Regions from separate parts of the Micromonospora sp. WMMD708 genome, predicted to be linked through region 3. Evidence: riboswitches for the same ligand, from Rfam matches in the RefSeq annotation. Region 3 holds a riboswitch; each other region holds the start of a gene.

Region 1 (10,147 bases), 3.0 Mb from region 3:
GTGCACGGCCGGGTCGTGCGGCCCCGCCTCGGTCACCGCCGGAGTGATCCGCTCGACCAGGTAGCCCAGGTCACCGTCCGGACGCCGGCCCGTCCGCACGCTGTCCACCGTCGCGGCGACCGCGCCGCACCGTTCGTGCCCCAGCACCATCACCAGGGTCACCCCGAGCTGCGCCACCACGTACTCGATCGAGCCCCGCACGGCCCGGTCGAGCACGTGTCCCCCGGTCCGGATCACGCAGATCGACCCGAAGGTCTGGTCGAAGATCGCCTCCAGTGGCACCCGTGAGTCGATGCAGCCGAGCAGCACCGCGTACGGCTGCTGGTCGCCGGAGGCCACGGCCGCGGCGGCGGTCACGTCGTGCCCGTGCACCGGCCGGCCGCTGACGAAGCGCCGGTTGCCGGTGAGCAGCTCGGCCAACGCCGCCCGGGGGGTGCGCGCGGCCCGGGGCGGCCCGGCGGCGACGGACGGCCGCTCGGGGGGCCGGGCGGCCGCGGTGGGTGATCTCGGCATGGCTCCAGACTGACCGCCGGACCGACCTCGTGCGGGCGGGTCGGGAATCTTCTCACCGACACGGTTGGCGTGGTCTGATGTCGGGTAGCCGGTGTTACCGCCGGGTTACGCCGGTGAATGTGTCCCGGGTGCCTGGGAGGTGGCGATGCCGGATCAACGGGAGTTGCGGCTGCCCGACGGGGTACGCCTGCACGTCGAGGTGACCGGCCCGGTCGGGGCCGAGGTGACCGTGGTCCTGCTGCACGGCTGGACGCTCGACGGCCGGGCCTGGCACCGGCAGCTCGCCGACCTGGGCAGCCGCTTCGGCGACCGGGTCCGGGTGGTCACCTACGACGCCCGGGGGCACGGCCGGTCCAGTTGCATGGCGCTGCGCACGGCGACCCTGGCCCAGCTCGGCGACGACCTCGCGGCGGTGCTGGACGAGGTCGCCCCGGCCGGGCCGGTGCTGCTGGTCGGGCACTCGATGGGCGGAATGACCGTGATGGAGTACGCGCACCGGCATCCGTCCCACTTCGCCGCCCGTACGGCCGGGCTGGTCTTCGTCTCCACCACCGCCGAGGGGCACACCCACACGGTGTACGGCCTGTCGCCGCGGATCGCCCGGCTGATCCGGCTCGCCGAGACCACCGGGGCCGGGGTGCTGGCCCGGTGCGGTTCCTGGCGGCCACCCCGTCCGTTGCTGCGCGCCCTGGCCCCGAGCATCAGGTGGATGCTCTTCGGCGACCGCTGCTCCGGTGCCGACATCCGGCTGGTCACCTCGGCGGTGGCCCGCGCGTCGCTGCGCTCGATCGGTGGTTTCCGCGCCTCGATCGGCGCCCAGCACCGGCTGGCGACGCTCGCCGCGTTGGCGCACCTGCCGGCGGCGGCGCTGGTCGGGGACCGGGACCGGCTGACCCCGCCGCCGTGCGCGGAGTCGATCGCGGCGGCCCTGCCGGCCACCGAGCTGACCGTCTGCCCCGGTGCCGGGCACATGCTGATGATGGAGCGCCCGGACGAGGTGAACGCCGCCGTCGCCGGGGTGCTCGACCGGGTGCTGTCCGCCGCCCGGGCCACGGCACCGGGACCCCGTCGTCCCACCGGGGCCCGGGCCGGCCGGGCACCAGTCGGCGTCCCGGGCGACCCGGCGTCCGCCGGGCGGACGCCACGCTGAGCCGACCCGCCGACGCCCCTCGCGGCGGTGGTGGAGGTCGCGCTACGGGTATCGGCCCGCCGGGGGGTGGGCGGCTGCCCGTACCCTCATTCCGCCTGGCGTGCACCCGCGCCCGGCGTCGCCGTCGCACAGGAGCCGGTACGTTGACCGACCAGACCACCCTGGAGCAGGAGATCGCCGCCGAGCAACGGCATCTCGACCGGGTGTACGCCCGGCTCGCCGAACTGCGCCGGTCGGCCGCCCGTGCCGAGCGGGACGGCTACCGGCTGGCCGGGGTCGGCAACTTCGGCGCGCTGGTGGAGCGCGACGCGATGGTCTTCCACGCCGCCCAGCGCCGGCACCTGCTCGACGCCGAGCACGAGGGGCTGGTCTTCGGCCGGCTGGACCTGCGCGACCGGCAGGTGCTGCACGTCGGCCGGCTCGGCGTGCGGGGCGAGGACGCCGAGACGCTGGTGGTCGACTGGCGGGCCCCGGCCGCCGCCGCCTTCTACCGGGCCACCCCGGCGGAGCCGCTGGGGGTGGTGCGGCGGCGCACGATCAGTTCGTCGGACGAGAAGGTCACCCGGATCGAGGACGACCTGCTCGACCCGGAGGCCGCCCCGCCGGACATGCCGGTGGTGGGAGACGGCGCGCTGCTGGCGACCCTGTCCCGGGCGACCGGCCGGGGGATGCGGGACATCATCGCCACCATCCAGCGGGAGCAGGACGACGCGATCCGGTCCCCCGGTTCGGGGGTCACGATCGTCTCCGGCGGGCCGGGCACCGGGAAGACGGCGGTGGCCCTGCACCGGGCGGCGTACCTGCTCTATGCCGACCGCCGCCGGTACGCCGGCGGCGGCATCCTGGTGGTCGGCCCGTCGGCGGTCTTCGTGGAGTACATCGCCTCGGTGCTGCCGTCGCTGGGTGAGGAGACCGCCACCCTGCACTCGCTGGGTTCACTGTTCCCCGGCCTGTCGGCGACCCGCACGGACGGGCCCGAGGTGGCGGCGGTGAAGGGTTCGCTGCGGATGCGTCGGGTGCTGGAGCGGGCGGCCCGGGACGCGGTGCCGGACGGCCCGCGTGAGCTGCGGCTGCTCTACCGGGGGACGCTGCTGCGCCTGGAGGGGCGCGAGCTGGACGGCATCCGGGACCGGGCGCTGCACCGGGGCGCCCGCCGCAACGAGGTCCGCCGGGTCGGCTTCGACGGGGTGCTCGCCGCGTTGTACGCGCAGGCCCGCCGGCTGGCGGTCGCCGGCCTGCCCGAGCAGCCCGCCTTCGAGGACGAGATCATCGAGCGGCCGGAGTTCCGGGAGTTCTGCAAGGCGTGGTGGCCCCGGCTGCATCCCCGGCACGTGCTGGGCTGGCTGGCCCGCCCGGAGCGGCTGCACCGGTACGCGGCCGGCGTCCTGTCCCGGGCGGAGGTCGGGTTGCTGGTGCAGGCGTACCGGTCGCTGGACACCGAAGGGCTGACGGTGGCCGACATCGCCCTGCTCGACGAGTTGGACGCGCTGCTGGGTCAGCCGGTCCGTCCGAGGAAGGCCCGCCGGGACCCGTTCCAGCTCGCCGGCGGCGTCCGGGAGCTGAGCACCTTCGGGGAGCGGCAGCGTGCCGCGCGGGCTGCGGCCCGGGAGCGGCCCGAGGACTACCGGGACTACGCGCACGTGGTGGTCGACGAGTCGCAGGACGTCTCGCCGATGCAGTGGCGGATGATCGGCCGGCGCGGCCGGCTCGCCTCCTGGACGGTGGTGGGTGATCCGGCGCAGACCGCCTGGACGGGTGACCAGGCGGAGCTGGACCGGGCCCGGGACCAGGCGCTGGGCCGGCGGCGTCGGCACCGGTTCACGCTGTCCACCAACTACCGCAACTCGGCGGAGATCTTCGCGGTGGCGGCGGCGGAGATCCGCCGGCTCTATCCGGACCTGGAGTTGCCGAGTGCGGTGCGCTCCACCGGGGTGGACCCGGTGGCGCTGCACGTGCCGGCGGCGGAGTTGGCCCGGGCGACGGCCGACGCGGTGGACGCGCTGCTGGCCGAGGTGGCGGGGACGGTCGGCGTGATCACCCCGGTGCCCCGCCGGGACGAGGTCGCCGGCTGGTTGGGCGACCGGGGCGGGGCGCGCCTGCAGGTGGTGACCAGCCTCCAGGCCAAGGGCATGGAGTACGACGGGGTGGTGCTGGTCTGCCCCGGCGAGATCCGGGCCGATCCGGGCTCCGGGGTGCGGACGCTCTACGTGGCGTTGTCCAGGGCGACCCAGCGCCTGACCACCGTCGAGCCGACCGGCTGACCGACCGGCACCGGGCCCACCTGGCCGGACGTCCGACCGTCACTTGCATACATAGCGATGTGAGCATAGATTGGAGCCGGTCCGCAGCGGGGACGGAGGGTGTGGACGTGGGCGCAGGTCATGACCACAGCGCGACGGTGAGCAATGCCGCACACCGGCACCGGGGCCGGCTCTGGGCGGCCTTCGGGTTGCTCGCCGTGCTCATGGTGGTCGAGGCGGCGGCCGCCTTCGGCACCGGCTCGCTGGCCCTGCTCTCCGACGCGGGGCACATGTTCACCGACGTGCTCGGCATCGGGATGGCGCTGGCCGCCATCACCGCCACCCGGCGGGCCGCACGGGACCCGCAGCGCACCTTCGGCCTCTACCGGCTGGAGGTGCTCGCCGCTCTGGCCAACGCCGTCCTGCTCAGCGGGGTCGCGGTCTACGTGCTGATCGAGGCGGTCCGCCGGCTCGGCGAGCCACCCGAGGTGCTGGCCGGCCCGATGCTGGTGGTGGCGGTGCTCGGCCTGCTCGCCAACATCGTCGCGTTCGGCCTGCTGCGGGAGGGCGCCAGGGAGAGCATCAACCTGCGCGGGGCGTACCTGGAGGTGCTCGGCGACCTGCTCGGCTCGGTCGGGGTGATCGTGGCGGCGCTGCTGATCGCCGGCACCGGCTGGTGGTGGGCCGACCCGCTGGTCGCCGTGGCGATCGGCGTGTTCATCCTGCCCCGCACCTGGCGGCTCGGCCGGGCGGCGGTGCGCATCCTGGTGCAGGCCGCCCCGGAGCACCTGCCGGTGACCGCCGTACACGACCGGCTGACCGCCGTGCCCGGGGTCGCCGAGGTGCACGACCTGCACGTCTGGACGCTCACCTCCGGCATGGACGTCGCCTCGGCCCACCTCACCCTGGCCGGTGACGCCGAGGTCGGCACGGTGCTGGCGGCCGCCCGGGGTGCCCTGCGGGAGGACTTCCACATCGAGCACGCCACCCTCCAGGTCGAGCCGGGAGCGACCCCCGGCGCGTGCGGCCCCGCCCACTGGTGACCCCACCCCGGGCCGGAAGGTCAGCCCCGCCGGGTACGCACGCACAGAGATCGCGAAAATTTGCGTTGTTTGACCCTTTTAAGGGTATTCACTCTCGTACCCTCAGTCACGAGGTAGGCAGGCGTCACACGCGTACCGGTAGGCTCGGCCCCGGTCTCCGCCAGGCAGAGGCCGCCGCCTAATCGCCCGCCCGGGCGAACCGGGGAACCACGTTCCTGGGGTGCATCCGCGCAAGCGGTAGGGATCTTCCGTCCCGAACCCGTCAGCTAACCCGGTCGGCGGCTGACGGAAGGACATCCGCATGCACGTACGCACCACCACGCGGCTACTGGCCGCAGTCGTCACGGCGCTGGCCCTGGGCGTGTCGGCCGCGCCGTTCACCCCGGCCGCCGCCGCGCCCGCCACCCGGCTCGCCGCCCCCGGCGACGACGACGAGGGCGGCACCCCGGCGCTGCGCGACCAGCTCGACGCGGCCAGCAAGGGCTGGCTGGAGGCCAAGGCCGCCCTGGAACGCTCCACCAAGCGCCAGCAGGAACTCGACGGGCAGCTCAAGACCATCGAGGGGCAACTGGTCACGCAGACCGCCAAGGTCGGCGAAATCGCCGGCGCGGCCTACCGCACCGGCCGGCTCGGGCCGATGTCCGCCCTGCTCAACAGCAACACCCCGAGCGGTTTCCTGGACCGCGCGGCCGCGCTGGAGACGGTCGCCACCCGGGAGGACCAGGAACTGCGCACGATGATCGAGACCCGGGACCAGGCCGTCCGGACCCGGGCCGCGGTCAGCCGGGAGATCACCGAACAGCGCAAGCAGGTCGCCACCATGGGCAAGCGCAAGGAGCAGGCCGAACGGGCGTTGGCGGTGGCCGCCGCCGACAAGCCGGCCCCCACCTCCCGTGACTCCGGCAGCTCGGACGGCACGTCCACCAGCAACGCCAAGGGGGCGCCCCGCAACTCCGACGGCTCCTGGCCGTCCGAGTCGTGCAGCGTCAACGACCCGACGCCGGCCAACGGCTGTATCACCCCGCGTACGCTCAACGCCCTGAACCAGGCCAAGGCGGCCGGTTTCACCAGGTACGTCTCCTGCTACCGGCCCAGCGGCTCCGGCGAGCACCCCAAGGGCCGGGCGTGCGACTTCGCCGCCCAGCGGAACGGCTTCGGCGGGGTGGCCAGTGGTGGCGACCGGACGTACGGCAACAACCTCGCCGCGTACTTCATCCGCAACGCCGACCGGCTCGGTGTGCTGTACGTGATCTGGTTCAAGCGGATCTGGCTGCCGAGCAGCGGGTGGAAGGCGTACAGCGGGGGCAACGGGGACCCGTCCAGCGACCACACCAACCACGTGCACCTGTCGATGATCTGAGCCGACCCGGTGGCCCGTCCGGCCCGGGCGGGCCACCGGACCACGGCCGGCCGCAACGGCAGGTCAGGTCAGGTGCCGCCGCGCCGCGACCGGGTCGGGCAGCCCGGGGTGCCGGCGGTGGTCAGCCCACCGGAGGCGGGTCGCCGGCCCGGGAGTCCAGAACGGCACCGAGGCGGCTGGCCAGCCCCAGGTGGGCCGCGCGGGCCTGCCGGAAGGCGTAGCCGAACAACGGCGCCGGTGCGGCGAGGGTGATCTCCACGTCGATCCGCAGCAGGTCACCCTCCATCCGCAGCCGGGTGTGGTTGCGTACGGTGGTGCCGGGCTGCTGGCGGGCCACCGTCACGATCTCGTCGTCGCCGGCGAGCAGCACGTCGGCCTGGTAGGTGACGGGGAACCGCAGCGGCCCCAGCTCCAGCCGGTCGGTGATCGCGTAGCTGGCCAGGGCGCCCGGCCGGGCGGCCAGCCGGCGCACCCGGACGATCAGGGGATGCAGCTCCTCCTGCCGGGACAGGTCGCTCAGCAGCTCCATCGCCTCCGCCGGTGAGCAGCGCGCCTGCACCGTGTAGCTGAAGCTCTCCCGCCGGACCACCGGGCCTCCTGACCATCGTCGGTCGCACGATCGTGCCGTACCGGAGACGGACTGGCAACGTCCCTGGTCAGTGGCCCTGACGCCGACCGGTGGCCCGGTCAGGCGCCGGGCAGGACCTCGGGGGTGGCGGCACCGGCGAAGTACGGCTCCGGGGCGCCGAAGAGCCCGAGCAGGCCGGTGACCCAGAGCTGCCGGTGCACGAACCGGCTCGGCTCGGTGACGATCAGCTTGACGCCGCTGACCTCGGCGGTCTGGAAGCCGGCGACCATGGCGCTGATCCCGACGGAGTCGATGAAGGTGACGAGTCGCATGTTCAGCTCGATCCGCGCGGGCCGGCCCTTGGCCAGCACCTCGGCGATCGCCTCACGTACCTCGTAGGCGGTGTCGACGTCGATCTCACCACGGGGGGCGATCTCGATGACACCGGCCGGCAGGACCGACTTCACGATCGACAGGCTCACGCGAGCACCTCCACTCGCCCGTCCCCGGGCGCCTCATCAGTACGCGGGCCGCGACCGAGAGTATTCCTCCGATGGCCTCGGTCGCCACCCCTCGGGATGAGCAATTCGCGGATCCGGACGGACCGGACCGTCCCTCTCCGCACCGTTGCTGGTCCTGTTCTCTTCCGACGAACGGCCCAGCTCGGCCGTTCCAACCGTCCCAGAGTAGCGGTCCCGGTCCACCGACACCCGGACGCGGTGCGCCGGGCGAGCCCCGCCGGCTCCCCGACGCGTCCCGCCGACTCCCCCGGTGCAGCTTGTGCCGGGTGCCTACCGTGGGCGAGAGATGGGTCACCACGATCGAGGAGACGGATCGATGCTCAGGAAACTACTCGGCCTGGCCGGGGTCGGCGCGCTGCTCGCTCTCGTCCTGGCCTGCGGCTTCGGCGGCGGGGACGACGACGATGACGACGACGGGGACGATTTCGCCCGCGCCACCTCGGTGGTCTCGGTGCGCTGAGCGGTGACGGTCACCCGCACGCAGCGGGTTTGCGACCCGGCCGGGCGGGGCACTGCTCGGACACCGACCGGGTGTCCGGTCGGCGCGAGAACCGTCCCGCGGCACGCAGACGACATCCGAAGTGGCCGCAGACTTCGGCATTCGAGGAGGTAAGACGATGATCGGCAGCAACCTTCTGGAGCGCCGCAGCAAGCCCGAGCGGATCGCCGACCAGGCCTGGCACCATCTGCTCTCGGCGGTGGACTCCGCCGGTGACAGCGTCCGGGACGCCGCCCGGTCCGTCCGGGACTCCGGGCTGGCCGACGCCGGTGACCTGGTCGGCTCGACCGCCGACGAGGCCCGCCGTCGGGCGACGCTCGCCTTCGACGCGCTCGCCGGCCGGCGTCCGGCCCTGCCCTGGACCCTGCTGATCGGCGCGGCGCTGGTCGGCGCGGCGATCGGCTGGGCCGCCGGCACCGCCGCGCGGGCCGCCGGCAGCCGGGGTGACCGGGCCGTCGACGACATCGAGTTCGTCGACGTGGACCGGCCGAACTCCCCCGTCGGACTGGACGACTGACCGCTCCACGGCACGCAAACGTTCCACGACACACACAGGCCCCGGTCGACGCTCCTCAGCGTCGACCGGGGCCCACGTCGTCTTCGATCCACCCCCATTGGGGCGATGTTGCGGCAAAGACCCGGGTTGATGCCACAACTTCGCCGCACTGAGTCGATTCCCCGACCGAGTCGACCACCCCTGGACCGGGCAGATCCCGGACCGGACACGCGCCGGCTCCCCCGACAGGATCGGGGGAGCCGGCCAGTGTCGGATAGTTGATAGGTGTCAGCGGCTGGCGCAGGTCACCGCCGGGACGGCGTTGGTGCCGGTGACGTTGGCCGTGAAGCCGATGCTGGTGCTCGCGCCAGCGCCGAGCGCACCGTTCCACCCGGCGTCGCGCACCGAGACGTTCGCCCCGGTCTGGGTGAAGGTGCCGCCCCAGAGCGAGTTGACCGTCTGACCGTTGCCGAACGTCCAGCTCACCGTCCAGCCGGCGATCGCGCTGGTGCCGGCGTTGCGGACCGTCACCTCACCCTGGAAGCCACCGGGCCACGATCCGGTCACCTTGTACGTCGCCGCGCACCCGCCGGTGGGCGGCGGAGTCGTCGGCGGGGGCGTGGTGGGCGGGGGCGTCGTGGGAGGCGGGGTGGTCGGCGGAGGCGTGGTGGGGGGCGGCGTCGTCGGCGGCGGCGTGGTCGGGCCGGGGGTGGTCGGCGTCGGGGTGGGGGTGCCGCCGAGCCGGTCGGCGACCAGGATGCCCCGGCCGTTGGTGCCCAGGTAGACCCGGCCGTAGACCCGGGGGTCGCCGGTCAGCGCCTCGCCCGCGTTGCCGTACTGATGCTGGTCGTCGTTGATCCGCACCCAGGCCGCGCCGGTGTTGTCGGAGCGGTAGACACCGTGCTTGCCGTCGACGGTGCCGAAGGTGAACACCGCCGGGTACGTCTGCCCGGGGGCGGCCTTGCCGAAGCCGACGTTCACCGCCGACGACACCCCGGCCAGCTTGGTGAAGCTGGCCCCGGAGTCGGTGGAGCGCCACAGCCCGCCCTCACCGGCCAACCAGATGTCGCCCTCCTTGCCCGGGACCGCCTTGAACTTGACGTTCCCGGTGGTCGGCAGGCCGGTGGCGGCGGACGCGGTGAAGCTGGCCCCACCGTTGGTGCTGACGTAGAACCTGCCGGCGCTGAAGCCGTAGAACTTGTTCTTGTTGACCCGGTCGGACTCGACCACGGCGTTGGCCGGGATGCCGGTGGCGGCGGTCCACGAGTTGCCGAAGCCGACCGAACGGATCACCTGCTGCCCGGCGTCGCCCGGGGCCCAGACGAACTGGCTGCCGTCGGCGGCGGCGGCGACCGTGCCGCCGTTGTTGATCCCGCCCGGCTCGCTGCCCTGGAACCAGTTCGCCCCGCCGTCGGTGGAGAACGCGACGTGGCTGTCGTTGGGGCGGTCGGCGTCGGTGAAGTTGCCCGCCCGGACCATCGTCGCCGGGTTCGCCTCGGCGTAGTCGAGGCTCGTGGTGGTGGTGAAGACCGGCTGTGTGAACAGCATCGGCGGCACCGCGTCGAGGTCGGTGTGCCGGAACCCGCCGATGTCACCGAGCCCGCTGATCAGCGGCGCCCCGGTGGGCGGGCTGATCAGGTCCTGCACGGCGGTCTCCTCCAGGCCCTTGACCATCGGCTTGATGGTGAGCTTGCCGCCGGTGTCCCACTTGGTGAGGTCGGTGCTGCCGTAGATGGTCGCGCCGGTGCCGTACATGA
Region 2 (10,147 bases), 1.6 Mb from region 3:
CCGTGTCGCCCGGCCCGACCTCGACCGGCACCGACTCGCCGGTGAGCATGCTGGCGTCGACCGCCGAGGTGCCCTCGTCGACCCGCCCGTCGGTGGCGATCTTCTCGCCGGGCCGGACCACGAACCGGTCACCCACGACGAGTTGGTCGACCGGAACCCGGGTCTCCGTGCCGCCGCGCAGCACGGCGACGTCCCGCGCGCCGAGTTCGAGCAGGGCGCGCAGGGCCGCCCCGGCGGTCCGCTTGGACCGGGCCTCGAAGTAGCGGCCGGCCAGCAGGAACACGGTCACCCCGGCGGCGGCCTCCAGGTAGATGTTGCCGGCCCCGTCGGTGCGGACGATGTCCAGCCGGAACGGGTGGGTCATCCCGGGCATGCCGGCGTCACCAAGGAAGAGCGCCCAGAGCGACCAGCCGAACGCCGCCAGGGTGCCGAGCGACACCAGGGTGTCCATGGTCGCCGCGCCGTGCCGCAGGTTGGTCCAGGCGGCCCGGTGGAACGGCAGCCCGCCGTACGCGACCACCGGGGCGGCCAGGGTCAGCGACAGCCACTGCCAGTAGGTGAACTGCCAGGCCGGCACCATCGCCAGCACGATCACCGGCACGGTGAGCACGGCCGACACCCGCAGCCGGGTCCGCAGGGCGTCCAGCTCGTCGACCGGCGCACGGGCCGGTTCCGTCCCGGCGGGGGCGGGCGGCGGGGGGACGACGGCGGTGTAGCCGGTCTTCTCCACGGTGGCGATCAGGTCGTCCGGGGTGACCCCGTCGGCGTACCGGACGGTGGCCTTCTCGGTGGCGTAGTTGACGCTCGCCTCGACCCCGTCGAGCCGGTTGAGCTTCTTCTCGATCCGGGCGGCGCAGGAGGCGCAGGTCATCCCGCCGATGGCCAGTTCGATCAGGTGGGGTGCGGTGGGCGGGTTGTGCGTGGTCGGGGTCATCGCGGCACCTCCGGTCAACCGTGGGTGTGACCGGCCCCGCCGGTGACGGTCGGCGTCGGGTCGGTGGTGGGTTCGGGGACGACGGTGCCGCGGGCGGGTTCCGGGATGTGCGTGGGGTCGTGGCGGGTCTCGGCGGGCGGGGTGACGGGGCCGGTCAGCTGGCCGACCCCGTACGCCGCGCCGAACACCGCCGCGAGGGCGAGGGCGAAACCGCCGAGCCTGGTCGGTGTGTTCATCGGTCGCCCCGGACCGTCACGCCTCGACGAGGTCGTAGCCGGCCTCGTCGACGGCGGCCCGCACGGACGCGGTGTCCAGCGGACCGTCGCTGGTGACGGCGACCCGGCCGGTGGCCAGGTCGACCTGGACGTCGGTGACGCCGTCGAGGGCACCCACCTCGGCGCTGACCGCGCTGACGCAGTGCCCGCAGGTCATGCCCGTCACCTGGTAGTTCGTGATCATGTGGCTCTCCCCTCCCTCGTCCAACATACCCCCCAGGGGTACGTTGCCCTGCGACCGTAGCATACCCCCAGGGGGTACGCTATCGTGGTTGCCATGACCTCACCGAGCACCCCGGTCCGGGGCTACACCGCCAGCAAGGACCAGCTGCTCGCGCGGCTGCGCCGCGTGGAGGGGCAGGTCCGGGGCATCGAGAAGATGGTCGACGACGACCGGTACTGCATCGACGTGCTCACCCAGATCTCCGCCGTCCAGGCCGCCCTGGACAAGGTCGCCCTCGGGCTGCTCGACGGCCACGCCCGGCACTGCATGCACGAGGGGGCCGCCGAGGGCCGCGCCGACGAGATGGCAGCCGAGATGATGGCGGCCGTCGGCCGCCTGATGAAACGCGGCTGACCCGCCCCGAGGGGATGTGCGTCGCGGCGGGCCCGGCAGCATGCCGACGACCACGGGCAGCCGCCCGGCCGTACGGGTGGGTCGGCGCGTGGGCAGGCCGAACCGGGCGGACGGGCCGTGGTGGTGGCTACCATCGTCCGACGATGACCCGCCGCCCGTGGTGAACCGGCTGGCCGGCTGACACGTATCCCGTCCCGGATCGTTGGGAGAACTCGCACGCATGGGCGCCGATCACACCCGTCCCACCCCGTCCACCCCGCCGCGGGTGCGGCGGCTCCTCGTCATGACGGTGGTGCCGCTGATCGTGGTCACGGTGATCGCCACGCTGGTCCTCTGGCCCGGCACGACCCCCGAGATCGACCAAGGTGAGCAGGTGCCCCGTCACCACGGCACGGTGACCCGGGTGGTGACCGAGCCGTGCCCGCCCGCCCCGCAGACCCCCGACGGCCCCTCCGGGGTGGCCGAAGGGCCGTGCGGGACGGTGACGGTCGCCGTCGAGCAGGGGCCGGACGCGGGCCGGGAGGTGCAGACACCGGTACCGTCCGGGCCGGGAGCGCCGACGGTGGCGGTCGGCGACGAGGTGGTGCTCGTCGCGTTGGCCGACCCGAGCGATCCGTCGGCGAGCAGCTACCACATCGCCGAGCACCAGCGGGGCATGCCGCTGCTCTGGCTGGTCGCCCTGTTCGCGGCGGCGATCGTGGCGTTCGGCCGGCTGCGCGGGCTGGCCGCCCTGGCCGGTCTCGGGGCGAGCTTCGCCATCCTGTTGACCTTCGTGGTGCCGGGCATCTCCGCCGGGGGTGCACCGCTGCCGATCGCGGTCACCGGTGCCGCATTGATCATGTTCGTGGTGCTGTACCTGACCCACGGGATCACCGCGCAGACCTCGGTGGCGGTGCTGGGCACCCTGGGCAGCCTGGTGCTGACCGGCGTACTGGGCACGCTGGCCACCGCCGCCACCCACCTGACCGGGTACGGCAGCGAGGAGGCCACCACGCTGTCGATGTACCAACGTGACGTGGACCTGCACGGCCTGCTGCTGGCCGGGATCATCATCGGTTCGCTGGGGGTCCTGGACGACGTCACGGTCACCCAGGCGGCCACCGTCACCGAGCTGGCGCACGCCAACCCGGGGCTGTCCCGGTTGCAGCTCTACCGGGCGGCGACCCGGGTCGGCCGGGCGCACATCGCGTCCACGGTCAACACGATCGTGCTGGCGTACGCGGGCGCGTCGCTGCCGTTGCTGCTCCTGCTCACCGCCGACAGCCGCCCGGTGGGCCAGATCCTCACCAGCGAGTTCCTGGCCCAGGAGATCGTCCGCAGCGCGGTGGCGACCCTCGGCCTGGTGGCGGCGGTGCCGCTGACCACCGGACTGGCCGCACTGGTCGTGACCGCCGGACGGGGGCCGGCCGACGCCGGTACGGCCGGGCCGCCGCCCACCCCACGTCCGGCCCCCGACCGCGCCGAGGCGCTGGAGGCGTTGAGCGCGCCCCGGCACGGCGATCCGTCCACCCCGGCCGCCGCACGGTGGCCAGACCCGGAAAGGAGCACGGACACCGCATGGTGACACTGCGCTGCGTGACCGGAGGCGAGGTCGCGGCTGTCGGTCGCGTCACTGATTACCCCTCGCTATCGGGAAAATACTCATTTGGTCGGGTTGCGGGCGTAGATCCCCGGGACGACTCTCGGGTAACCTCGCTGCCGGTCACCGCCGAAGGCGCCCACCGGCGCCAGCGGTGCCACCGCCCAATCGCCGTACGGCGAGCCGGGGAACCGAGCACCCGGGGTGAATCCGCGCCAGCGGTAGGGGCCACTTCCGTCCCGAACCCGTCAGCTAACCCGGTCGGCGGTCGACGGAAGGGAAAACTGTGACGGCACCCCTACGCCGCTGGTTGACGCCGGCAGTGGCCGTACTCGCCGCCCTGGCGATCGTCGCCGGACCGGCCGCCGCCCCCGCGACGGCCGCGCCCAACGCGCCCACCCCCTCGGGGCACGAGGAGGACGACGAGCCGAAGCTGCTCACCGACGTCATCGAAGCCACCAACCGGGAGTACTCGGCGGCGAAGACCCGGCTGGAGAAGTCCAAGAAGCGCCAGCTCGAATACGCCATCGAGGTGGAGAAGGCGGAGCAGGAACTGGCGGCGCTGGCCCCGCAGGTCACCGAGATCGCCGCCCAGTCGTACCGGACGGGTCGGGTCGGCGCGGTCGCCGCGCTGCTGGAGAGCGACGCCCCGGACGCTTTCGTCCGCCGGGCCGCCGCCCTGGACGAGCTGAACATGGTCAACGCCGGCAAGCTGGCCGAGGTCAACAAGGTCAAGACCCGGGCCGAGCAGGCCAAGCTCGCCGTCGACGCCGAGGTCCGGGAGCAGCAGAAGCAGACCAACCTGATGGCCAAGAAGAAGACCGAGGCCGACAAGGCGCTGGCCCTGGTCGGCGGTCGGGGCTTCACCGGCGGCCTGGTCGACGCGACGTCCCCGGTGGCCCGCGTCGCCCCCGGCCAGAGCGCCAACGGCGATTGGCGCGGCGAGTCGTGCAGTGAGAACGACCCGACCACGTCCGGTTGCGTCACCCCGCGCACGCTGCACATGTACAAGGAGGTCAAGCGGGCCGGGTTCAACCGGTTCGTCGGCTGCTACCGCCCCGGTGGGCCGTGGGAGCACCCCAAGGGCAGGGCGTGCGACTGGTCGTTGCAGAACAGCGGGTTCAGCCCGTGGCACAACAACGACACCCGGATGTACGGCAACAACCTCGCCGCGTTCCTGATCCGCAACTCGGACCGGCTGGGCATCTACTACGTGATCTGGAACCGGCAGATCTGGTTCCCGGCCAACGGCTGGAGTTCGTACTCGGGGCCGTCCGACCACACCGACCACGTGCACGTGTCACTGCTGTAGCGCGGTGATCAGCCCCATCGGGGTCGATCGAGCAAGCGACGAAGGCCGCCCGGTCCAGCCGGGCGGCCTTCGTCGTGCCTGGGGCGGTTCAGCCGGGGACGGCCGCCGGGGCGGGGTCGACACCCGTCGGCACGGCGGGCCCGGGTACCGCGACGGCGGACGCCTGAGCGGTGGGCTCCTCGGCCGGGGCGACCTGGCGGACCTCGCCGGCGGCGAGCCGGTAGGACATGCCGACCACCGCGCACCGACCGGCGGCCACCTCGGCGGCGATCACCGGAGAGTTGCCGAGCAGCACTTCGACGGTCTGCGCGATGTGGATGTCGACGATCCCGTCGATGTCGTGCACCCCCTGCTGGGCCGCGCGGCGCAGGCTCGGCCCGACGGCGGCGACCACCGAGTAGAGGTGCCCCGGCGGCTGGGTGCCGGTGCGGGCCGTGTCCCGGGCAGCCTGCACGGCACCGCAGGAGTCGTGCCCGAGGACCACCACCAGCGGGGTGCCGAGCACCGTGACCGCGTACTCGACGCTGCCGAGCACCTCGGGCCCGGCGGTGTGCCCGGCGGTCCGGACCACGAACAGGTCGCCGAGACCCCGGTCGAAGATGATCTCGGCGGCGAGCCGGGAGTCGGAGCAGCCGACGATGACGGCGAAGGGATGCTGACCGTCGGCGACGGCGGCGCGGTGCCCGGCGTCCTGGTTGGGATGACGGGGCACACCGGCGACGAACCGCCGGTTGCCGGCCTGCAACTCGGCCAGCGCCTGGGTCGGAGTGATCGGGGCCATTGCCTCACCTCGGTCCGGAATCGCGCCTGGTCACGCCGGCCGGCGGCGACGACGGCCGTGTCCCCACGGTCACACGCAGCTAAAGGTACGTCAAGATTTCGTGATACACGTTTCAGGCGTCGGTCGGCGCGGTGTCGACGACGTGTCGGCCCCGGGGCGCGCACCGGACCGGTGGGCGACGCGTGGGCCCGGGTGCGACGCGTCGGGGCGGCCGGCGACGGGTCTCCCAGGAACGGGCCATACCATGACCGTCATGGCGACAGGCGGCACGGGGAGCACCCGGAACTGGACGTTCCTCACCAACCACGGTCACGTGCTGCTCGCCATCGCCCGCAACCCCACCGCCCGCCTCCGGGACGTCGCCGACGAGGTCGGGGTGACCGAACGGGCCGCCCAGGCGATCGTCGCCGACCTGGAGGCCGGCGGTTACCTGCGGCGTACCCGGGTCGGCCGGCGCAACGAGTACACGCTCAACCCCAGCGGCCACTTCCGGCACCCCGCCGAGGCCGACCGCCAGGTCGGTGCCCTGCTCGCCCTCTTCAGCCCCGACCCGACCGACGCCGGGTCCTGAGCCGACCGGCCCGGACGCCGGGGCCCGGCCGGACACCGCCGACCCGGCACACGTCGACGGCCCGCCCCGGCGGGGACGGGCCGTCGCGCGTGGAGGGTCAGCAGAAGCTGCCGGCTCCGCCGCCACCGTCCTGCCGGGTGGTGCGGAAGTCACACAGGTCGTAGCCGTTGGCGGTGAGCACCGCCTTCGCCGCCGCCGTCTGCGCCCCGGTCAGCGCCGGCTCCCGGGAGAGGACGAAGCCGGTGCTGCGGTCCGGGTCGCCGACGACCGCCCACCGGTAGTCGGGATCGAGCCCGATCACCACGTAGTTCGGCCCACCCAGGTAGATCCACTTACCGCCGAGCTTGAGGAAGGACACGGTCAACGCCGAGTCGGCCGGCGGGTTCTCGCTGCGGGCCCGCCCGGTGACCGCGCTGGTGGTGCCGAGGATGGTGCGGCAGGCGTTGCGGACCCCGATGGTGCCGTCGGGCTGGACGTCGTACCGCGCCGTCACGTTCTTGTAGCACTGGATCTCGAAGATCGCCGGGATGGCGGCGATCTGGTACCAGTCGCCCGCGTAGCGCTCGACGTCGACGTCGGCCACCGGGGTGAGCGGTCCGGTGTCGACGGCGGTCGGCGCGGCCTGCGCGGGTGCGGCGGTGGCCAGCACCGCCGCGGCGGCCACCGCGACGGCCGCGGCGACCTGACGGCGTACTCCCATGGTGTCTCCTCCGATTTGTCGGTCCGGCGCGACGGAGCGTCACGCCGCCGGCGGAATTGCCCGGACGCACCAGCCGGAAACTGTCGGCATTCTCATTCCCGTCGATGCATCCAGGCGCAGGCCAACGGCCGTATCCCTGGTGGGAACGGTCCGTCCACACGGCACACCGTGGCCCGACTCACCCCTCCGGTCGGGTCACCGCCGCTGCGCGGACGGCCGGTCGGGGATAGGTTGGACGGGTGATCCGCGTAGCCTCCACCCCGCCGTTCTGGGTGTCGAGGCTGCGCGACCTGACCCGGCTGGCGGTCACCGCGCTGGTGCTCGCCGCCGGCCTCGGCGGGTTCCTCGCCGTCACCGGTGGGCCGGCCGCCGTCGCCGCCCGACCGGCCGTGGTGACCTCGCGGGTGGCGACGCTGCCCGCCGACACCCGGCCGACCGGCGACCGGGCCGAGGCCCGGCCCGGTGACGAGCGGCCCGACGACGGGTCCCGCCGACCCCAGCCGCCGACGCCCGCCGTCGAGGCCGCCGCCCGGCCCGTCGCACCGGCCGCCGGGGCGACCCCGGACCCGGTCCGGGACGCCACCGGCCGGCGCGGCCCGCCCCGGAGCTGATCCGCGCGGCACCTGCGCCGCCCGTCCGGCCACCACCGGACCCCTGCCGACCGCGGCTCCGGGGTGCCCCGGCCGGTCCGACCGCGATCCGGAAAGGTCCGGTCCGGCAGATCCGGTCCGAACCGATCCGACCGGCAGGTCCGGTCCGACCGGCAGGTCCGGTCCGACCGACCCGGTCCGCCCGCCGCAGGACGCGCCGCACAGCTCCCGCCCGCTGCCGGGCCCCCGTCCGTCCACATCGTTGTCCACCGTGAGGTGTTGGTGATGCAGACCGTCTTCTCCGCCGTCCTGCCCGATGTCCCCGCCGCCGCCGCGATCTGGCTGATCCTGCTCGCCCTCGCCGCTGTCGCCGTCGCGGCCCTGGTGGTCCGGCCCGGCCGGCTCCGGCTGGCGGTGGCCGGCCGGTTCCGCGACGCCGCCCTGCCCGACGACCCGGAACGTGCCGAGCAGGACCGGGAGCACACCCGGTACGCCGAGGAGGTCGCCGTGGCGGCCGACCGGGCCGGCACCACGGCGAGCCGGCTGCGGGCCGAGTGGCTCGTCACCCAGGACGAGGTCGAGTCGGCCTGGACGGCTCTGGAGGCGGCCGAGGCGCACCTGCGCCGGCTCGCCGCCGCCGCGGTCATGCCCCTGCCGCACACCGGTCAGACCCCCGCCGAGTACGCCGACCGGGAACGCTGGCTGCACCGGGCCGCCGAGGAGGCGCATCGGCGGGGTGAGCTGTCGGACGCGCAGCTCGCCGACGCGCTCGCCCACCGGGCCGGCTGGGACCCGCGCCGGCACCCGGTGGAGCAGGAACTCGTGCTGCGCCGCGCGACCCGGGACCACCTGGCGGCCCGGCACCGGGCGGCGGTCGCCCGGGAGCAGGCGGCCTGGCGGGCCGCCGACCTGGCCGGCGCGGCGGCCCGCAGCCTGCGCGACGAGGCGTTCGCCGCGCGGGAGCGCCGCCCGGAGCGGGCCGAGTCGGTGCTGCCGATGCCGGAGGCTCCCCGCCCGACGGCGGACACCACCCGGGAGAACCCGGTCGTGGCGCGCGGCCGGGCTGCCGTCGCCGCCTACTGACCCACCTCCCGACGACGTCGCCGCCACCGGGCCGGGCCGCGCCACATGCCGGTGACGGCGGCGCGTCGCGTTCCGGACCGCGGCAGGCGGGCTGCCGCTGGACTAGCGTTGCGGGCATGTCCCGGGAGATGTGGGCGCTCGTCGTAGTCGGCGCGATCCTGGCGCTGGCGACACTGGTCGGCGCGGTCCTGCTGGCGGTACGGGTGGTCCGCACCCGGCGGCTGCTCGGCACGCTCGGCGTGAGCGGCAAGGTGGCGTTCTACGGCGCGCTGATCTACACGATCTGCCCGGTCGACCTCCTGCCCGACCCGATCTTCCTGGACGACATGGGCGTGCTGGCCGGGGCGTTGATCTACCTGACCCGGCTGGCCCACCGACGCCGGGCCGCCGGGCGCAGCCTGCCCGGTCAACCCGGTCGCACGGGTGTCCCGCCCGGTCCGGGCCGGTCCCGCCGGATCGTGTCATGATCGGGGCCGAGCCGGGACCGCGCCGGCCCTGGGACGGGGGACGGACATGGCCGGCAGGCATCGGTTGGACCCGCACGACGAGCGGGTCCTCACGTTCTGCCGCGAGCGGCACCTGGCCACGCTGACCACTCTGCGGCCCGACGGCACGCCGCACGTCGTACCGGTCGGGCTGACCTACGATCCGGCTGCCGGGCTGGCCCGGGTGATCACGTCCGCCGGTTCGGCCAAGGCCCGGTACGTCGCCGCCGCCGGCGCGGCGGGGGTCCCCGTGGCGGCGTGTCACCTCGACGGCCGCTGGTGGCTGACCGTCGAGGGCCGGGCGGTGCTGCGGACCGACGCCGCCGCCGTGGCCGAGGCCGAGCGCCGGTACGCCGAGCGCTACCGCCCGCCGCGCCCCAACCCGGAGCGGGTGGTCATCGAGATCGGCGTGACCCGCCTGCTCGGCTCGCTCCCGCCGCCCGCGTCCGAATAGGACCGGCGCGACGGGTCGCTGACCGTCGCCGGTGCGGGCGGGGTCCACAGGTGGTGGCCCATCGACGGTGATGGGTTCGGAGGGCCGGCGGTGGGTACAGGCCCCGCCAGGAGCCGATCCGTCCGCAACCGGTTAGGGGCACCGAGATGAGCGACCTACAGGCCACCACGGCTCGGGACGTGGTGGACGTCCTGACCGCCGACCACCACGAGATCGAGGCGATCTTCGTGGAGCTGGAGAACCCGCAGGGCACCGCCGGGCACCGCCGCCGGCTGGCCGACGTGCTGATCGCCGAACTGGTCCGGCACGCGGTCGCCGAGGAGATGTACGTCTACCCGACCGCCCGCCGGGCCCTGCCCGACGGCGACCAGCTCGCCGAACACGAGATCGCCGAACACGCCGCCGCCGAGCGGACACTGAAGGAACTGGAGCCGCTGGACCCGTCCGACGCCCGCTTCGAGCCGTTGATCAGCCACCTGGCGAAGACCATCCGGCACCACGTACGGGAGGAGGAGTCGGAGCTGTTCCCCCGGCTGCGGGCGGCGGTCGCCCACGAGGAGCTGGTGGAGCTGGCCGACCGGGTGCTGGCGGCGAAGGGGCACCTGCCGACCCGCCCGCATCCCGGCGCACCGGACCACCCACCGGCGAACCGACTGCTCAACCCCGGCGCCGGGCTGATCGACCGGATCAGGGACACGCTGAGCGGGCGACCGACCAGCCGGGCCGAGCTGCACGACGGGCAGGACTGACCGTCGCCGGTGGTCACCTCCGGGCACCCCGCCGGAGGTGACCACCGCGTCCGGTCA
Region 3 (10,147 bases):
AAGCTGGCCGAGGTGCCGGTGGCGGCCTGGTGGCGGCGGCACGGTCTGTCCGTGCCACCGCACGCAGGTGCGGTCTGGCGCACCCTGCGCCTGGCCGACCTGGTGATCACGGTCGCCTTCGCCCCCTGAGTGTCACCCCACCCCGTGCTGCCCCGCCCCAACATGATCAGATTGCAATTTCGGCGACTTTCCCCGGCGTGTCGTGTTCTCTTTCGTTATTGGATCATGGGGCGGGGGGCGCGGGGTCAGATGAGGTCCCAGCTCAGTGGGGTGCCCCGGGGGACGTCGGTGGTGAAGGTGCGGCCGAGGACCCGGTCGATCTCCACCGGGGGCAGGCCGCCGGCCGGGCGGATCGAGCGGACGTTCGCGGCGGTCACCTCGTCGCCGGCCCGGACGTCGGCCACCACGAACAGGGAACGGCGGAACCGCAGCCCCTCCCGCTCGGCCGGGGTCGGCCCGACGGCGGTGCCGCCCAGCGCCGCGTGCGCCCGCGCCGACTCCACTACCAGGGCGGCCAGCTCGTCGGGGTGCAGCGAGAAGTCGGAGTCGACCCCGCCGTCGCCCCGGTCGAGGGTGACGTGCTTCTCGATGAAGCAGGCGCCCAGCGCCACCGAGGCCACCGGCACCCCGATGCCGGGCGTGTGGTCGGACAGGCCGACCGGCACCCCGAACGCGTCGGCCAGCACCGGGATCCGGCGCAGGTTGCTGTCGGCCGGCGGGGCCGGGTAGGCGGCGGTGCAGGCCAGCAGCACGATGCCGCCGGCCCCGCCGTCGCGGGCGGTGCGCACCGCGGCGTCGATCTCGGCGAGCGTGGCCATGCCGGTGGAGATGACCAGCGGCTTGCCGGTGCCCGCGACCAGCCGGATCAGCGGCAGGTCGACCAGCTCCGACGAGGCGATCTTGTACGCCGGGACGTCCAGCCCCTCCAGCAGCTCCACCGCCGACGGGTCGAACGGAGACGAGAACACGGTCAGCCCCCGCTCCCGGGCCCGTTCGAAGATCGGCCCGTGCCACTCGTACGGGGTGTGGGCCCGCTCGTAGAGCCGGTAGAGGTTCTGCCCGCCCCACAGCTCGTGCCCGCCGGAGATCCGGAACGCCGGGGTGTCCACGTCGATGGTGATGGTGTCCGGCCGGTACGTCTGCAACTTCAGCGCGTGCGCCCCGCTGGCCGCCACCGCGTCCACGATCGAAAGCGCCCGGCCCAGGTCGCCGTTGTGGTTGCCGGACATCTCCGCCACCACGAACGGCTGCTCCCCGGCCCCCACCAGGTGCGGCCCGATCTTCACTGTCGTCATTCCAAGACCCCTGTTCCCTGTGCTCGTTGCTCGTACCCCGGCCGCCGTCCCCCCGACGGTGGGCCGGCCGGTCACCGGCTGCCGCGACCCGCCAGCGCGTCGCGGTCGGCGGTGCAGTCGTGGGCCGGCCCGACGACCGTCGGCGCCGGTTGCGGCGTGGCGACCGGGCGGCGCAGCCACCCCGCCAGCCGGTGCGCGTGGCGCAGCACCGCGTACGCGAGGTAGGCGTCCCGGCCGACCAGCCGGTGCTTGAGCCCGGCCACCCCGCCCGGCCGGCGGTAGCCGCCCGGCGGCAGGTGCCGGCGGTAGTGGGCGGCGACCCGGCGGAAGAACTCCCGGCGCAGGTGCGGGTGCAGCCGGCCGTCGTTGCCGACCACCACCAGCATGTGGTTGACCATCAGGGCGAACAGCTCGCCGCGCAGCCGCTCGTCCGGGTACCGGCGGGCGACCCAGTCGAACAGCCGGTCGTACTGGTCGAAGGCGTCGAAGTGCCGACCGCTGCGGGTAGAGGTGATCGCGCCCTGCCGGCCCTGCCGGTACAGGTAGCAGACCCGGTCCAGCACCGAGATCCGCTCCGCGCCGATGAGCAGCGGGTTGCTGAACGGGATGTCCTCGTACCAGCCGGGGTGGAAGCGCAGCTCCAACGCGTTCAGGTAGGCCCGGCGGACCACCTTGTTCCACGCGGTGTGCTGCACCCGCAGCAGCCCGGGTCGGTCGGCCAGCCGGACCACCCCGGGGATGCCGCGCAGCAGGTGACTGCTCGCGTCCACCTCCCGCCGGCCGTCCTCGCTCACCCGCAGGTGGTCGAGCATCAGCACGTCGGGGCGGTGCGCCCGGAGCCGGTCCAGCACCGCCGGGACCGTGCCAGCGGGCAGCCAGTCGTCGCTGTCGACGAACCAGACGTACTCGCCGGTCGCCACGTCCAGGCCGGCGTTGCGGGCCGGCCCCAACCCGACGTTGCGGGTCAGGTGCACCGTGCGTACGCCCGGATGCTCTGCCGCGTACGCGCGCAGCAGTTCCCCGCACCGGTCCGGCGAGGCGTCGTCGACGGCGACGATCTCGACCGCGCCCGTCGCGTCGGCCGGCACGTCCGTGCGCACCGAGTCCAGGCACTGGTGCAGGTACGCCTCCACCCCGTGGACCGGGACGACGACGCTGAGCAGCGGGGTGGGCGCGGGCTGGATGACCACCCCGCCACCCTGGTGCACGGGTATGGACGGCCACGGAACGTGACGTATCCGGTGGAGATGGAGCTGCTGAACAGCGGCCGAGCGGCAGGTTAACGGCTCAGCATCCGCCGTACCGGTGCGGGGACCGCGCGCCGTACCCGGGCCCGCAGCCGCTGCTCACGCAGCTCCCGCACGTCGTCGCCGAGCGCCGCGTTGCGGTCGCGTAGCCATTGGATGCGGGCCAGTAGCTCCTCGGGTGAACTGGCCGAGGCGGGCCGGACCGCCGGCGGGAACACCGTCTCGCGGACCTGCGCGTCGAAGCGGGCCGCGCTGTCGCCGTCGTCGAACGCGTTGCCCAGGTCGTGCCGGGCGAGGAAGGCGCGCATCACCTCGTAGCGGGCCCGGTGCCCGGTGTTCAGGCCGGTGTAGTCGGCCTCGGCGTAGAGCTGGGCGGCGTCCACGTCGGCCGGCACGTCCGGCATCAGCTTGTGCGGGATGTCGAAGTAGCGGGCCAGCTCCAGGGTGCGCGAGTCGTGCGCGAACAGGTAGCCGGGGGTGCCGGCGACCAGGGCGGTGATGGTGCCGTGGATACGGGTGCCGAAGGCGAAGTCGAACCCGGCGAGGTAGTCCATCCAGGTCCACGGGTCGAGGAACATCCGCACCTTGTCCTGCGTGAACAGCGGGTGCGAGGTGTGGATCGGGATGGCGCTGGTCTTGCCCCGGTCCTGCGGGGCGTCGCCGTAGAGCAGGGTGCCCAGCGTCTTGAGGTCCTGCGGGAGGTAGCGCAGGTTCGGGTAGCGGGCCTGGTGCGAGGCGATGATCTTCGCCATCGACTTGACGTACGGGGAGACGGTCAGCGCCACCCGGGCGTCGGTGGTCAGGGCCGGCGCGGACTTCTCCACCCGGAGCTGGTCGCCGTGCAGGAACATCGACGGGCAGCCGATCACGTCGACGGCGGAGAAGCCCAGCGTGTTCAGGTACTGCGCGGTGATCTCCCCGCGTACGCCGATGCTCGGCCCCCGCTCCAGCGCCGCCCGGACGAACCGGCTGACCACGTCGTCGATCGGACGCAGGTACTCCCGGTCGCCGTGGATGTCGGTCTGCACGCCCACCCCGAACACCACCACCGGGATGCGCAGCCGCTCGACCAGCTTCGTCATCAGCTCGATGCGGTGGGCGTAGCTGCGCCGGAACGCGTTGGCCAGCGGGATGACGTACACGTCGTACTGCTCGTTGATCCGGTCGGCGTCGCGCAGGTCGACCTTGAACTCGGTCGACGTGATCCGCGCGGTGGAGGTGCGCAGCAGCTTGTGGGCGGCGTGGCTGAAGACCAGGTTGCCGTTGTTCTCCCCGATCCAGTTCCCCTCGTACGCCTCCTCCGGGCCGCGTACGTCGAACGGGTCCTTCTTCGCCCGCATCAGGATCCGTTGGTGCACCACTTCGCTCCGTTCCTCGTTCGCCGGGAGCCTCCGCCGGCCGCCGACCTGACCCACGGGTACGCCGACACCGACAGGTCCCGCGATGTTAGGTCAGTGGAGGGATTTCGTACACCTTCCGCACATCCGCACCACCCCGGTCCGTCGCCGGTACCGGGGTGTGCCGGTAGGGTGCCCCGGGTGACCAGCGTGCCCACCACCGCGTCCCCGGCGCTGAACCGGCTCCCGTCGCTGACCGGGCTGCGCTGGATCGCCGCCATGCTGGTCTTCGGCTACCACGTCGGCACCATGCGGATCGTCACCCAGCCCGACGCCAAGGCGGTGGTCGACTGGCTGTTCACCCTGGGCCTGTCCGGGGTGCAGTTCTTCTTCATCCTCAGTGGCTTCGTGCTGGTCTGGTCGGCCCGCGACGGCGACCGGCGGCGGGACTTCTGGCGTCGCCGGCTCGCCAAGATCTATCCCAACCACGTGCTGACCTGGGCGGCGGCGCTGCTGGTGATGTGGTGGTTCGCCGACCCGGTGGTGCCCCGTGCCGCCCTGGAGAACCTCTTCCTCGTCCAGGCGTGGGACCCCACCCCCGGCTACTTCTACAGCATCAACAACGTGAGCTGGTCGCTGTCCTGCGAGCTGTTCTTCTACCTCTGCCTGCCGCTGGCGCTGCCGGCGATCCGGCGGGCCCGGTCCGGCCTGCTCTGGGCCGTGGTGGTGGCGGTGCCGCTGGTGATCCTGGCGCTGTGGCCCGGCCAGCAACTGCTGCCCGAGGGCACCAACTGGTGGTTCACCCAGGTCTTCCCGCTGGTCCGCTCCACCGAGTTCTGGCTGGGTGTCGCCGCCGCCGAGCTGCTGCGCCGTGGGCACTGGCGGGGCCCCGGGCTGCCCCTGGCCAGCGTGCTCTTCGTGGTCGTCTGGGTGGCGGCGCACTGGATCCCGGCCGAGATGTGGGCGGCGCTGCTGTCGGTGGCGTACATCCTGGTCATCCCGGCGGCGGCCCGCGCTGACGTGCAGGGTCGCTGGTCGCCGTGGCGGCACCGCACCCTGATCTGGCTCGGTGAGGTGTCGTTCGCCTTCTACCTGGTGCACGTGCTGGTGATGATGACCGTGCTGCGGCTCACCGGGCACTGGGGTGTCGGGTTGCCCGGCTGGTCGGGGCCGCTGGCCGTGCTCGGCTTCCTGGTGGTGAACCTGGCGCTGGCCGCCGCGCTGCACCGCTTCGTGGAGACCCCGATGATGCGCCGCCTGGCCCCCCGCCGCCGCACCACCCCGGCCACCTCCGCCGCTGCTCCTGACGTCGCCGCCGGTGCTTCCGGTGCCGGTGCTCCGGGTGCCGGCGGGCCGGCCGTCGTGCCGGGGCCGAGGGGTGCCGACGGCGGGCCGCGCGACGGCCGCCCGGTCGAGTACGCGGGACCGCGCGACCCGCACTGACCCGGCCCTGTTCCCGGCGCGTCCGGCTCTGCGCCTTGCGCGTCCCGCCCTGCTCGCTGCCGCCCGCCCTGCTCGCTGCCGTGCTCGGCGGCGGTGCCGGGCTCGGCGGCGGTGCCGGGTGTGGCGCGGGTGGTGGCGGTGCTCGCTCCACGGTGGATGTCGGGCCGGTGTCTGTCGCCCGCCGGGTGTGACCGGTTGCCATACGCGACCGGCGCGGCGACACGCCCGGCGGTGCTGCGGGTCGGTGACCCCTTCGGTAGCGTGGTCACGTGTTCCCGGTCGCGCCCACCAGTCCCCTGTGGTGGGTCGCGCGCGGGATGTCCCGGCTGCTCGCCGGCCTCGCCGTCGCACTCGCGTTCGCCGCCGCCGGCCCCGCACTGTTCGACCCGGCCCCGGGTGCCCTGTCGGCCGACGCGGCGCACTCCTTCCCCGCCGCCGTCGCCCTCGACACCCCGTTCGGCCGGGGCGACGGCATCCGCTCCGACGACCGGGGGACCGGGCGGGTCGACGTGGTGGCGACCGACCGGGTCGACGCCGGAGTGTCCGCCGTGCCGGCCGGCGCGGCCCGGGAGCTTCCGGCCGCCACCCTGGTGACACCGACCGGCCGGGTGCCCGCCGCCGCCGGGCCCCGGGCACCCCCGGCCGGCTGACCCCGCTCCACCCGGAGTCACCCGCCAGCCACCACCACGACCTCGTCCCCGTACCGCCCCGGGCGGGCGTTGCCCGCAACGGTCCCGCCCCGGTACGGCCCCGACCCGCCACATCCGTCCGCGAGGTGTCGACCCGTGAACACCGTGCTCTCCCAGTTCCTGATCGGGGTGCCGACCGCCACCGCGATCTGGTCCCTGCTGCTCGTCCTCGCGCTGACCGGCCTCGCCGTCCTGGTCGCCCGTCCCGAGCGGGACCGGGCGACCGACGCGACCCCCGTCGTACCACCGCCGGACGCCCCACCCCCGGTCGCCGACCTGCGGCGGTACGCCGAGGAGGTGGCCGTCGCCGCCGCCGGGGCGGCCCAGACCGCCCGCCGTCACCGGACCGCCTGGCTGGCCGCCCAGGACACCCTGGAACGGGCCTGGCAGGCGTACGACGAGGCCGAGACGGCCGCCCGCCGGTTCGTCGGCGCGGGGACGCTGCCCAGCCCGCGTACCCCCCGGACACCCGCCGAGTACGCGGGCCGGGAGCGGTGGCTGCACCAGGAGGCGGTGGCGGCGCACTGGCGGGGCGAGTTGTCGGTGGAGCGGCTGCGGGACGTTTTCGCGCACCGCGACGGTTGGGACCCGCGCCGGCACCCCGTCGAGCACGAGGTGATGCTCGCCCGGGCGGTCCGGGAGGACAGGCGTGCGGCGTACCGGGCGGCGGCCTGGCGGGAAAGCGTCGCGTGGCGGGACGCCGAGCTGGCCGCCGAGGCCGCCCGATCCCTGGCCGCCGAGGCGTACGCGGCGGCGCAGCGGGTGCGGCCGGGCCGGGTCCCGCTGCCCCGTACCGCGACGTCGGCGGCGACCCGCCCCACGCAGGCCGCCCGCTGGCACCCGGCCCGGGTCGGCTGACCACCCCGCGACCGCCGCTCCCGGCCTGTCCCGGCCCGGCCCGGCCCGGCCTGTCCCGGCCCGGCCCGGCCCGGGGTGATCGACACAACGACGCGCAAATGGCGGTGTCCACCCCACGTTGACCCCGCAACTTCGGCCCCGTTGCGGCCCCAGGGCCCCAGGGCCCCAGGGCCCCAGGGCTCCGGGGCCGTGCGGGCGGGGGTCTCGGGGGTCGAATTGTTATCCAGCTCCGGTGTGGGGGGCGTCACGGCCGGGGAAAATCGGACAGGCAGTCACAGGCGGTCACATCGACTTCGATGATCATCGGAGGTTGCGGTCGGGTTGTCCGGTTGTCGCCATGCCGGGGTCCGACGACGCTTCGTCCCCGGGGCTGGCCCTCGCTGCCCGAGTGCCCCGCAAAGAAGCCGACCCGACGATGTTTACGCAGCTCACGGGGCTTGGCGGGAGGGAGGGCGGCCAGTAGTGTCGCTGCGGTCCGGTGCGGTTTCCGATCGCAGGAGGCGACGCCGCACCGACCCGCTCAATCGTGCACGTCACGAACCGGGGACCCACACGCACCACCTGGGGTGAATCTCCGGGCCACGGCCCGGGGTAGGGCGATCTTCCCGCCCGAATCCGTCAGCTAACCCGGTCGGCGGCAGCGGAAGGAGTTTCATCCTCGTGCAGCATGACCCCACCCTCTCGGTGGTTCCTCCACCTCGGTGCCGGGGTGCCGCCGGACCGTCGCGCCTGACGCGCTGACCCGGCCGTCCACCCCGCCGCCCGACCCCGGTCGGGCGACCCGCCGACCCGTCCGGCTCCCCGCCGGGCGGTCCCTGCCGAACGAGCGGCGCAACACCCGATCCGCGCGTGGCGTACCCGCCGCGTGCCGATCCGGCGTGCCCGGCCGCCTCGCCCCGTGGAGGAACACCCCGTGAAGCACCACATGAAGCGTCAGCTCCGCCGGCTGGGCGCCCAGCGCCCGTACCGGATGGTCGCCGGCTCGGCGGCGGTCCTCGTCCTGGCCGCCGGTGGCACCGCCCTGGCCGCCGGGGTCGACGACGCCCCGACCGACCAGCGCGCCACCGCCGTGGCCGAGGCCGCCCCCCGCCTCGACGACGTCGCCAGCCGTGCCCAGGCCCGGGTCACCGTACCCGCCCCGGCCAGCCCGTCGGCCACCCCTTCCACCAGCCCCTCGGCGAGTCCCACCCCGTCGCCGCACGTCACCCGGGCCAAGGCCCGCGCCACCGCCGACCCGGACCTGATCCGCAAGGCGACCCCGAAGCCCCCCTCGTCGAAGGTCCTGCGCTACGACTACCAGGCCCAGATCACCTACTACTACTGCGGCCCGGCGGCGGTACGCAACGCGCTCAGCGCGGCCGGCATCGAGCGCGGCCAGGACGCCCTCGCCGCCCAGTTGGGCACCACCGAGATGGGCACCAACTCGGCCGAGGACACCACCCGGGTGCTCAACGCCGTGGTCAAGGGTGACCCGTACCGGACCCGGATGTTCGCCGGCACCCCCAGCGACGCCCAGATCGAGCGGCTGCGGGCCGACGTGGTCGCGGCGGTCACCGACAAGCGGGCCGTGGTCGCGAACGTGGCCGGGGACGCCACCGACCTCGACGGCGGCTGGCACTCCTTCCCCGGTGGCCACTACGTCGCCGCCGTGGGCTACCGGGACAACGGCCGCACCGTGCGGATCGCCGACTCGGCCGACCCGTCGCTGCCGGCCTACTGGGTCAGCGTGACCACCCTGGCCAACTGGATCGCCACCCGGGGCTACTCCGCCTGACCGAGCCACCCCCACCCGCCCCGGCCGCCCGCGGCCGGGGCGGTGCTCGTCATGGGGCCGATGTAGCGGTGTCAGCGGATCCGGATACCGCAACATCGGCCCAAGAGGCCACCGCCGGGTCAGGCCCGGGGCGAGAGGACCGTGGCGCCCCGCGGGGCCGGCGGGGTCCAGCCCGGCTCCAGCTCGCGGCGGGCGGCGTCGAGGAAACCGTCGGCGTACGCGTCGGCGGGGAAGTCGCCCAGGTAGCGGCGGCGGGTGTCCCAGCGGGCCGCCGCCAGCGGGTCGGTGTCCAGCAGGCCGGTCAGCACCTCGTCGAGGTTGGCCATGTCCCGGCGCAGCACGTAACCGGAGCGGGCCAGCGGGAACCGGGTGAGGAACTCGTCGCCGTCGACGCCCAGGTCGGTCACCGCGTACGGCTTGCCCGAGTAGAGGTAGTCGGAGATGACCCCGGAGACGTCGGATACCAGCGCGTCGGAGCGGTTGACGCAGTCGGTCAGGCTCAGCTCACGGCTGGCCGCCGCACCCCACAGGTGCTGCCGGCCGGTACGGGTCCGGTCGGCGGCGAGCAGCTCGGTGAGCCGGGCCAGCTGCCGGGCCGAGGTCGGGTTCTGCCCGGTGTATGGGTGGGCCCGCAGGATCACCGTGGCCCCCCGGTCGAGCAGCGCGCGCAGCAGCGGCTCCGCCACCGGCAGCGAGCAGTAGTTGGCGTCGGCGTGGTGGCCGGTCCAGGTGGGGGTGTAGAGCACGGTCGGGGCGGCCGGCGGGCGGGCCTCCCGGCGTACCTCGATGGCTTCGACCTGCGGACGGCCGACCACGACGAACTTCTCGGCGGGGATCTCCACGCCGGCCCGCGCGTACCGCTCGATCGCTGCCGGACCGGCCACGAAGATCTTGTCGAAGATGGCCGAGACCGGGTTGGCGCTGGGGGCCTTGTCGCTGTCGCCGTGGTGCAGTTGCACGTGGGTGAGCTGGGTGAACCGGATGCAGTGGCTGTTCTTCGCCCCGTGGTTGACGTAGAAGGCCACCCGCAGGCTGGGCACCAGCGCCTCGTCCATCGCCTTGAGGGTGGGGCAGTAGACCACCGGGGCGCTCGTCGCGGCGGCGATCGTGGGCAGGTACTCCGGCTCCCGCAGCAGCACCAGGAACGGCCGGCCGAGCCGCTCCAGGTAGGGCAGCCACATGGTGACCTGGTACTCCGAGCCGGGCGGGGCGGAGAAGTAGAGCAGGAACTCCGGCTGGTGCGCGCGCAGCGCCCGGGTCACCGGGCCGCCCCCGCCCGACGGCCGGAACCGCCGCCGGGCCAGGTCCAGGCCGACCGCGCCGCAGCCGGCCGCGACCACCAGCACGACGGCCAGCGCGACCACGGCGGGCAGGGCGAACGCGGCGGCCACCGCCACCACCGCGAGCAGCCCCAGCAGGATGCCGTCGAGGCGGGCGGCGACCAGCGGGGTCCACGCCCGCACCGGCAGGTTCGCCGCCCGGATCTCCAGGTTGCCGGCGTCGC

Evidence for each region. Region 3 has a riboswitch for cyclic di-AMP ahead of ACN260_RS19755 (C39 family peptidase). Riboswitches for the same ligand answer to the same signal wherever they lie in the genome.
Region 1: it holds a riboswitch for cyclic di-AMP, as region 3 does, so the genes downstream of both, ACN260_RS06445 (coiled-coil domain-containing protein) here and ACN260_RS19755 (C39 family peptidase) in region 3, are expected to answer to the same signal.
Region 2: it holds a riboswitch for cyclic di-AMP, as region 3 does, so the genes downstream of both, ACN260_RS26750 (coiled-coil domain-containing protein) here and ACN260_RS19755 (C39 family peptidase) in region 3, are expected to answer to the same signal.

The regions. Positions count from the first base shown of each region.
Region 1 covers NZ_CP186060.1:1,395,199-1,405,345, reverse strand. The annotation lists gene ACN260_RS06465 (carbonic anhydrase) at 1-513, opposite strand, end outside; gene ACN260_RS06460 (alpha/beta fold hydrolase) at 659-1,663, shown strand; gene ACN260_RS06455 (HelD family protein) at 1,807-3,924, shown strand; gene ACN260_RS06450 (cation diffusion facilitator family transporter) at 4,032-4,946, shown strand; cyclic di-AMP (ydaO/yuaA leader) riboswitch at 5,112-5,243, shown strand; gene ACN260_RS06445 (coiled-coil domain-containing protein) at 5,248-6,306, shown strand; gene ACN260_RS06440 (SRPBCC family protein) at 6,428-6,895, opposite strand; gene ACN260_RS06435 (STAS domain-containing protein) at 6,994-7,356, opposite strand; gene ACN260_RS06430 (hypothetical protein) at 7,712-7,855, shown strand; gene ACN260_RS06425 (hypothetical protein) at 8,013-8,411, shown strand; gene ACN260_RS06420 (cellulose binding domain-containing protein) at 8,679-10,147, opposite strand, start outside.
Region 2 covers NZ_CP186060.1:6,070,506-6,080,652, forward strand. The annotation lists gene ACN260_RS26725 (heavy metal translocating P-type ATPase) at 1-934, opposite strand, end outside; gene ACN260_RS26730 (hypothetical protein) at 949-1,170, opposite strand; gene ACN260_RS26735 (heavy-metal-associated domain-containing protein) at 1,187-1,393, opposite strand; gene ACN260_RS26740 (metal-sensitive transcriptional regulator) at 1,487-1,786, shown strand; gene ACN260_RS26745 (YibE/F family protein) at 2,007-3,350, shown strand; cyclic di-AMP (ydaO/yuaA leader) riboswitch at 3,517-3,648, shown strand; gene ACN260_RS26750 (coiled-coil domain-containing protein) at 3,652-4,677, shown strand; gene ACN260_RS26755 (carbonic anhydrase) at 4,766-5,458, opposite strand; gene ACN260_RS26760 (helix-turn-helix transcriptional regulator) at 5,703-6,029, shown strand; gene ACN260_RS26765 (lipocalin family protein) at 6,127-6,729, opposite strand; gene ACN260_RS26770 (hypothetical protein) at 6,969-7,340, shown strand; gene ACN260_RS26775 (hypothetical protein) at 7,605-8,402, shown strand; gene ACN260_RS26780 (hypothetical protein) at 8,519-8,869, shown strand; gene ACN260_RS26785 (TIGR03618 family F420-dependent PPOX class oxidoreductase) at 8,916-9,341, shown strand; gene ACN260_RS26790 (hemerythrin domain-containing protein) at 9,488-10,090, shown strand; gene ACN260_RS26795 (ferredoxin) at 10,145-10,147, opposite strand, start outside.
Region 3 covers NZ_CP186060.1:4,442,632-4,452,778, reverse strand. The annotation lists gene ACN260_RS19790 (hypothetical protein) at 1-129, shown strand, start outside; gene pseI (pseudaminic acid synthase) at 246-1,295, opposite strand; gene ACN260_RS19780 (glycosyltransferase family 2 protein) at 1,367-2,485, opposite strand; gene ACN260_RS19775 (polysaccharide pyruvyl transferase family protein) at 2,575-3,900, opposite strand; gene ACN260_RS19770 (acyltransferase family protein) at 4,081-5,322, shown strand; gene ACN260_RS19765 (hypothetical protein) at 5,592-5,972, shown strand; gene ACN260_RS19760 (hypothetical protein) at 6,108-6,869, shown strand; cyclic di-AMP (ydaO/yuaA leader) riboswitch at 7,377-7,521, shown strand; gene ACN260_RS19755 (C39 family peptidase) at 7,795-8,643, shown strand; gene ACN260_RS19750 (CDP-glycerol glycerophosphotransferase family protein) at 8,763-10,147, opposite strand, start outside.